DNA from 2 places in the Streptomyces bathyalis genome. Region 2 is predicted to be linked to the other one. Evidence: predicted binding sites of a transcription regulator. Region 2 holds the regulator's gene; the other holds the start of a gene.

Region 1 (4,206 bases), 1.7 Mb from region 2:
AGGCGATGATCGAGATGATGGTGATCACGAGCAGCTCGGTCGCCGAGTTGACCGCGAACAGCGCGAGCAGCGTGGTGATCACCACGGAGACGATCACCAGCGCGCCCAGTGCCGCCTTCACCGAGCGGTACGGGTCGAGGGGGCGCAGCCCCTCCCAGATCCGGTCCAGCCAGCCCACCCAGACGGGCTCCCAGCGCCGGCGCAGGCGCTGGTTCAGGCGCGCCAGGGCGCGCAGCCCGCGCCCCAGGAACTTCCCGGTGACGCGGACCGTGCGCGATGCGCGGATCGGCCGGCGGGCGGACGGCGTGTCAGGCACATCTGTCACGTCGCGACGCCGCCCGTCAGGAGCCGTCCGTGGCCGACGCCGGGTAGCCGCCGCCCTCCGCGCCGGACGCCGCGTTCGCCGAGTTGGAGCCCGACGACGGCGTCTCGAGCGCGTAGCCCACGCCGTGCACCGTACGGATGCGCTCCGCGCCGATCTTCCGGCGCAGGGCCTTGATGTGGCTGTCGACGGTGCGCGTGCCGGAGGCGTCCGCCCAGTCCCAGACCTCGGCCAGCAGCTGCTCGCGCGAGAGGACGGCCCGCGGGGAATGCGCGAGACACACCAGCAGGTCGAACTCGGTGGGCGTGAGGTGCACGTCCTCACCGGTGACCCGGACCCGGCGCTGCGAGTGATCGATCTCCAGCTCGCCGAGGCGGAGTATGCCGCTGCGCGGTGTGTGCGCGGCGAGGGTGGCGCGCTCGACGCGGCGCAGCAGTACGTGCACCCGGGCGGCGACCTCGCGCATGGAGAACGGCTTCGTCATGTAGTCGTCCGCGCCGACTCCGAGGCCGACGAGCATGTCGGTCTCGTCGTCCCGCGCCGTGAGCATCAGCACGGGGACCGGACGCTGGGACTGCACCCTCCGGCAGACCTCCAGACCGTCGAAGCCCGGCAGCATCACATCGAGCACGATGAGATCCGGCTGCCAGGCTTCGGCAGTGTCGACGGCGGCAGGACCGTCGCCCGCCGTCTGGACCTGGAATCCCTCGGCGCGCAGCCGCATCGCGATGGCGTCCACGATGGTGGGATCATCCTCGACGACCAGGATTCGGCGCTGCGCGCCAGGGGTTGTCGTCGAGGACGCGTTGTTGCTTTGTGTCTGTGTGATGTTCTTCTGGTCCATTCGACCCCGCCCCTGCAATGGCCCCGTGGCTTGTTTGTGTGCGTGCTTGCAGCAGCGTAAGGGGATCGTGTCGGCTGCGGCTATGCCGGTTTGGTTGCGAAGTGGACCACGTCGGGGACGCCTCGGATAACGGGGATCTCTTCTGTGCGAATTCGTCGGAATCCGGCATTCCGCAATGCATCCTCGAATGTCGGGGAGGCCTGTGCGGACCACACGGCCAGTACGCCGCCGGGCGCCAGGCTGGCACTGCAGGCAGCGAGCCCTGCGGGGGAGTAGAGGGAGCCGTTGTCCTCCGTGACGGTCCAGTCCGGGCCGTTGTCGATGTCCAGGCACAGCGCGTCGAACCGCTCGCCCCCGCCGAGGTGGCCCAATAGGTCGGCGTGCACGATTTCGGTGCGCGGGTCGCGAAGGGCCCGCGCCGACAGCCGTGAGAGGGGCCCGCCCTCCCGGTGCCAGTCGATGACCGCCTCTTCGCGCTCGACGACGGTGATGCGGCCCCACGCCGGCTCGTCCGCGGCCGCCGCGAGCGAGAAACCGACGCCGAGGCCGCCGATGAGCAGCCGGGGAGGCCGACGGTGCGCTCCGCGGCGCAGCTCCTCCAGGGCGGCCCGTACGAGGAGGCGCTCGGAACGCCCGTCGGAGGTGTCCATGAGGAAGGTGCCGTTGGCGATGATCTGGAGCAGCTGCCCGTGCTGCCGCAGCACGACCTCGCCGTGGGGCCCGTCGCGGCGGTCGAGGACGACGGGTCCCCCGGCGCCGTCGTCGATCGGGGCATGACCGCCGGGGGTGGCGCTGTTGTGAGGGGTGGTGTGGCTGTGCTGCTGGGGCATGCGCCCATCCTGCCGCGTCGTGCGGGCGCCGTGCCGCGCCGGTGATCGCTCCTGGCGAACATGGCGGGCGCCATGGAACATCCCGGCCCCCGCAAGCATTGAGTGGGCATAGCTCAACTTGCCTGCCGAGGGAGAGATCATGGCTTCGACGTCCACACCGCTCACCCTGCCCGTGCTGCCCCTTGATGACGAGGTCGTGCTCCCGGGAATGGTGGTGCCGCTGGACCTGTCAGACAGCGAGGTCCGGGGTGCGGTGGAGGCTGCCCAGGCCGCCGCCACCGGAAAGGACAAGCCCGAGGTGCTGCTGGTGCCCCGGGTCGAGGGCACGTACGGGGAGATCGGCGTGCTCGGCCGTGTCGAACAGGTCGGGCGCCTGGCCGACGGCGATCCCGGAGCCCTCATCCGCGGCCGGCAGCGGGTGCGCGTCGGCGCCGGCACGAGCGGCCCCGGCGCGGCCCTGTGGGTGGAGGGTGTCCTCATCGAGGAGCCCGAGACGGCCGATGACGCCGGGGACGCCGGGGAGAGCGGCGATGCCGGACCGGGCGTCGGCGAGCTGATGACCGAGTACAAGGCGCTCGCCGCGGACTGGCTCCGCAAGCGCGGGGCATGGCAGGTCGTGGACCGGCTCCAGCAGATCGACGACCCCGGCCGCCTCGCGGACAACGCCGGATACTCACCGTTCCTGTCCACCGAGCAGAAGATCACGCTCCTGGAGACCCTCGACCCGCTGGAGCGGCTGCGCTTGGCCGTGAAGACGCTGCGTGACCAGGCCGCCGAGCAGGACGTGGCGGAGTCGATCGCGAAGGACGTCCAGGAAGGCGTCGACAAGCAGCAGCGTGAGTTCCTGCTGCGGCGCCAGCTCGACGCCGTGCGCAAGGAGCTCGCCGAGCTGAACGGCGACCCCGAGGACGAGGGCGAGGACTACCGCGCCCGTGTCGAGGCCGCGGCCCTGCCCGAGCACGTGCACAAGGCCGCGCTCAAGGAGCTGGAGAAGCTGGAGCGCGCCTCCGACCAGTCGCCGGAGGGCGGCTGGATCCGCACATGGCTCGACACCGTCCTCGAACTGCCCTGGAACGAGCGCACCGAGGACGCCTACGACATCGGCGGCGCCCAGGCCGTACTGGACGCCGACCACGCCGGTCTGCAGGACGTGAAGGAGCGCATCACCGAGTACCTCGCGGTGCGCAAGCGGCGCGAGGAGCGCGGCCTCGGGGTCGTCGGCGGCCGCCGCGGCGGCGCGGTGCTGGCGCTGGTCGGGCCGCCCGGGGTCGGCAAGACCTCCCTCGGCGAATCCGTCGCGCGTGCCATGGGACGCAAGTTCGTCCGCGTCGCGCTCGGCGGTGTCCGCGACGAGGCGGAGATCCGCGGTCACCGGCGCACGTACGTCGGTGCGCTGCCGGGCCGCATCGTGCGCGCCGTGAAGGAGGCCGGCTCGATGAACCCGGTCGTCCTCCTGGACGAGGTGGACAAGCTCGGCGCCGACTTCCGGGGCGACCCGTCCTCGGCGCTGCTGGAGGTCCTCGACCCGGCGCAGAACCACACCTTCCGGGACCACTACCTGGAGGTCGAACTCGACCTGTCGGACGTGGTCTTCCTCGCCACCGCCAACGTGATGGAGGCGATCCCGGAGGCGCTGCTGGACCGCATGGAGCTCGTGCAGCTCGACGGCTACACCGAGGACGAGAAGGTCACCATCGCCCGTGACCACCTGCTGCCCCGCCAGCTGGAGCGGACCGGCCTCGCGGCCGACGAGGTCCTGCTGGAGGACGGCGCGCTGCGCAGGCTCGCCGGCGAGTACACGCGTGAGGCGGGCGTGCGGAACCTGGAGCGTTCGGTCGCCCGGGTGCTGCGCAAGGTCGCGGCCCAGCACGAGCTGGGGGAGCGCGAGCTGCCCTTCACCGTCGGCGCGGACGAGCTGCGCTCGCTGATCGGCCGTCCGCACCACACCCCCGAGTCCGCTCAGGACCCGGCGGAGCGGCGTACGTCCGTGCCGGGCGTGGCGACCGGGCTCGCGGTGACGGGCGCGGGCGGCGACGTGCTCTTCGTCGAGGCGTCGCTCGCCGACCCCGAGACGGGCGGCTCCGGACTGACCCTCACCGGCCAGCTCGGTGACGTGATGAAGGAGTCCGCGCACATCGCCCTGTCGTATCTGCGCTCGCGCGGCGCCGAGCTGGAGCTGCCGGTGGCCGATCTGAAGGACCGGGGGATCC
Region 2 (4,206 bases):
ACCGGGGAGGAGGGACGCCGCGGATGAGTACGAAGGACTTCATCGAGAAGGACTACTACAAGGTCCTCGGCGTCCCGAAGGATGCCACCGAAGCCGAGATCAAGAAGGCGTACCGCAAGCTCGCCAGGGAGAACCACCCCGACGCCAACCGGGGCGACGCCAAGGCCGAGGAGCGCTTCAAGGACGCCTCCGAGGCCTACGACGTGCTCGGCGACACCAAGCGCCGCAAGGAGTACGACGAGGCGCGCGCCCTGTTCGGCAACGGGGGCATCAGGACCGGCGGTCCCGGTGGTCCCGGCGGAGCGGGTGGCTTCAACTTCGACCTGAACGACCTCTTCGGAGGCGGTCAGCCCGGAGGCGGCGGCGGTGCGGGCGGCTTCGGCGGCGGTCTCGGTGACGTGTTCGGCGGTCTGTTCAACCGCGGCGGTGCCGGTACGCGCACGCAGCCGCGCCGCGGACAGGACATCGAGTCCGAGGTGACGCTCAGCTTCACCGAGGCCGTGGACGGGGCGACGGTCCCGCTGCGGATGTCCTCCTCGGCGGCGTGCAAGGCGTGTGCCGGCACGGGCGACAAGAACGGCTCACCGCGTGTGTGCCCGACCTGCGTCGGCACCGGCCAGGTCTCGCGGGGCGGCGGTGGCGGCTTCTCGCTGACCGACCCCTGCGTGGACTGCAAGGGCCGCGGGCTCATCGCCCAGGACCCTTGTGACACGTGCAAGGGGTCGGGACGGGCGACGAGTTCGCGCACCATGCAGGTCCGCATCCCGGCGGGCGTCAGCGACGGGCAGCGCATCAGGCTGCGCGGCAAGGGCGCACCGGGCGAGCGGGGCGGCCCGCACGGCGACCTGTACGTCGTCGTCCACGTCGACCGTCACCCGGTCTTCGGGCGCAGGGGCGACAACCTGACGGTGACCGTGCCCGTCACCTATCCGGAAGCGGCGCTCGGCGGCGAGATCAAGGTGCCCACGCTCGGCGGCCCGCCGGTCACGCTCAAGCTGCCACCGGGCACGCCCAGCGGCCGTACGATGCGGGCCCGCGGCAAGGGCGCCGTGCGCAAGGACGGGACAAAGGGCGACCTGCTGGTCACCATCGACGTATCTGTTCCGCAGGATTTGAGCGAGAAGGCGAAGGGCATCCTGGAGTCCTACCGCGACGCGACCGCGGCGGAGGACCCGCGGGCGGCTCTGTTCAAGGCCGCGAAGGGAGACTGAGGTGAACGGCCGAGGTGGACGACGCAACCCCTACCAGCTGACCGACGAGTCCCCTGTGTACGTCATCTCGGTCGCCGCTCAGCTCTCGGGTCTGCACCCGCAGACCCTGCGCCAGTACGACCGCCTCGGCCTGGTCTCTCCGGACCGCGCCGCGGGGCGCGGCCGGCGCTACTCGGCGCGCGACATCGAACTCCTGCGGCAGGTACAGGAGTTGAGCCAGGACGAGGGGATCAACCTCGCGGGCATCAAGCGCATCATCGAGCTGGAGAACCAGGTCGCGGCGCTGAAGTCCCGCGTCGTGGAGCTCCAGCAGGCGGTCGAGGGCGCCGCGGCGGCCATGCAGCAGCGTGAGGCCCAGGTTCACGCCTCCTACCGCCGCGACCTCGTCCCGTACGAGGACGTGCACCCCCAGTCCGGCGCCCTGGTGGTCTGGCGCCCCAAGAAGCAGCGCCGCGACTGACGCACCCACGGGCTCCCGGCGGGCGGCGGGCCTCGGGGGCGTGCTGCAGCCGCCGGGTCTCAGCCCCTGCGCGGGCCCAGGACGCAGAACGCGTTGCCCTCCGGGTCCATGAGTGTGACCCATGGGACGTCCTCGCCCTGTGGTGAGGCGGTGAGCGTACTGCTGCCGCCGGAGCTCAGACGGCGGCTCCTGGCGCGACGCCGACCGCCTTGAAGTACGTGTAGTGGAAGGTGCCGCCCGGTTCCGCGGTGCGGTGCAGGTCGGCGATGCCGCGGTCCCAGTCGGCGCGGGTCATGAGGCCCGCGGCCAGGACGTCGTCGCGGATGAGTTCGTACATGGCGATGAAGGTGTCGCGGGTGAAGCCCTGGACGAGGTCGGGCCGGTTCCCGTCGGCGTAGACGGTGAGTGGCCGTACGTCCACGCCCGCATAGCCCGCTTCGGTCAGCAGCGGGTGCAGCCGGCGGCCGATCAGCGCGTCGCCCCTGCCCGTGGACTGGAGCCGCACCTGGGTCTCGACCACCGCGTGTGCGGGGGCGCTGTCGGGGTGGAAGAACACCGAACCGTGGTCCCCCTCGATCACGGTGACGGTCCCTCCGGGACGCAGCAGCCTGCGCAGCCCGGCCAGCGCGCGCCGCGGCTCGGGCAGATGCTCCAGCACGAAGCACACGAAGAGATGGTCGAACTCCCCGTCCCCGTACGGGAGATCGAACAGATCGGCCCGGCGCCACTCCACATTCGCCCCGGGCGCCCGTGCCGTCACACGTTCGCGGGCAAGGGCCAGCGAGCTCTCCGAGGTGTCGACGGCCACGATGTGCGCCTGCGGGCTGGAGGCGACGAGGTGCACGGTCTGAGCGCCCGTTCCGCACCCGGCCTCCAGCACACGGCTGCCCGGCGGGTAGGCCGTGCCCTGGTGCAGGAGCGCGGCGAGGGTGTTCGCCTGGTCGCTGAGGCGGCCTGCCTCGCGCGCCGAGTAGCCGTGTACGTAGCGGGCCGATGTCACTGGTCGGCCTCCCTCCCGGGCGGTCCGCACCCGTCGTCGACGCTGTCCGTCCTCACTCTGCTGGGACCATGGACCTGTGGACAGGGCCAAAGAGAGTGCAACTGACAGGTCCGTATCGGCGTCGGCCGCGGTGGGTTCCGACTTCCTCCAGCTCGACATCGCCGACGCACCGCGGGGAGGGCTGGCCGGCTGGCTGGCCCGGCGGCTCCGGCTCGCGATCTCGGACGGACGGCTCCCGGTGGGCAGCAGGCTCCCCGCCTCGCGGGTGCTGGCCGCGGAGCTGCGGGTCTCGCGTGGCGTGGTCACCGAGGCGTACCAGCGGCTGAGCGAGGACGGGCACGTCGCGGGCCGCGGCCGGGGCGGGACGGTCGTGGTCGCCGCGGCCGCGGCTCCGGCCCCCGCGGTGACAGGGCCGCGGCGGCTCCCGGCGCGTGGGGAGGTCTTCGACGCCGAACCCCGTACGGAGATCCTCGAGACGCTCCGGGCCGTCCACGCCCGCGTCGATCTGACGCCCGGCGTGCCCGACCTGGCGGCGTTCCCCCGTACGGCCTGGCTGCGCGCCGAGCGCTCCGTGCTGGGAGAGCTCTCGGTCCACGGGCTCGGTTACGGGGACCCGCGCGGGGAGCCGGAGCTGCGCCGCGCGGTGGCCCGCTGGCTGGCCCGTAACCGAGGCATCGGGGCCGGCGAGGACGAGGTGGTCGTCGTCGCGGGCGTCTCGCAGGGGCTCGCGTTGCTCGCCCAACTGCTGCGCGAGGACGGTCTGCACGAGGTGGCCGTGGAGGAACCCGGCTCGCTCGGGGGCCGTCAGGTGCTTCGCAGATGGGGACTGGGCACACCGCCCGTCGAGGTGGACGGGGACGGCGTCGACGTCGGCGGGTTGCGAGCCTCCGGAGCCGCGGCCGTGCTGCTGACCCCGGCACACCAGTTCCCCACCGGCGTGGTGCTCGGCGGCGACAGGCGCCGTGAGCTGATGCGCTGGGCGGACGAGGGCGGACTGGTCGTCGAGGACGACTACGACGCGGAGCACCGCTACGACCGTCCTCCCGTTCCGGCGCTGCGGTCGATGCTGCCGGAGCGGGTCTGCTACGCCGGCAGCGTCTCCAAGCTCCTGGCGCCCGCGCTGCGGGTGGGGTGGGTGCTGGCGCCGCCGCGCTACCGGGAGGCCCTGGTGGACGCCAAGCGGCACACGGACCTCGGCAACGCCGTGCTGCCGCAACTCGTGCTGGCGAAGCTGATGGAGTCGGGGGAGCTGGAGCGGCAACTGCGGCTCATGCGGCGGCGGCACCGCCGTCGCCGGGACGCGATGATCGGCGCCGTCGGGGCGCATCTGCCGGACGCGACCGTGCACGGCGCCGCGGCCGGCCTGCATCTGACGGTCACTTTCGACGACGGGCGGTTCGCCGACACCGCTCTGGCGTCGGCGGCGCTCGAGCGGGGGATCAAGGTGCAGCCGCTGTCCTGGCACCGTCAGCGTCACGGTCCGCCGGGGCTCGTCCTCGGGTACGCCGCGCGGACGGAGGCCGACATCCTGGAGG

The links. The regulator HspR, encoded in region 2, represses chaperone genes until heat shock. The targets are predictions, from matches to a motif close to TTGAGNNNNNNNNNCTCAA.
Region 1: the regulator HspR is predicted to act here: its motif matches at 2,095-2,113, upstream of lon (endopeptidase La).

Annotation. Positions count from the first base shown of each region.
Region 1 is NZ_CP048882.1:2,276,275-2,280,480, reverse strand. Features, by position in the region: gene G4Z16_RS09705 (HAMP domain-containing sensor histidine kinase) at 1-205, opposite strand, end outside; gene G4Z16_RS09700 (response regulator transcription factor) at 342-1,151, opposite strand; gene G4Z16_RS09695 (spermidine synthase family protein) at 1,247-1,996, opposite strand; gene lon (endopeptidase La) at 2,136-4,206, shown strand, end outside.
Region 2 is NZ_CP048882.1:4,006,805-4,011,010, forward strand. Features, by position in the region: gene dnaJ (molecular chaperone DnaJ) at 24-1,211, shown strand; gene G4Z16_RS17460 (heat shock protein transcriptional repressor HspR) at 1,213-1,671, shown strand; gene G4Z16_RS17465 (methyltransferase domain-containing protein) at 1,847-2,671, opposite strand; gene pdxR (MocR-like pyridoxine biosynthesis transcription factor PdxR) at 2,748-4,206, shown strand, end outside.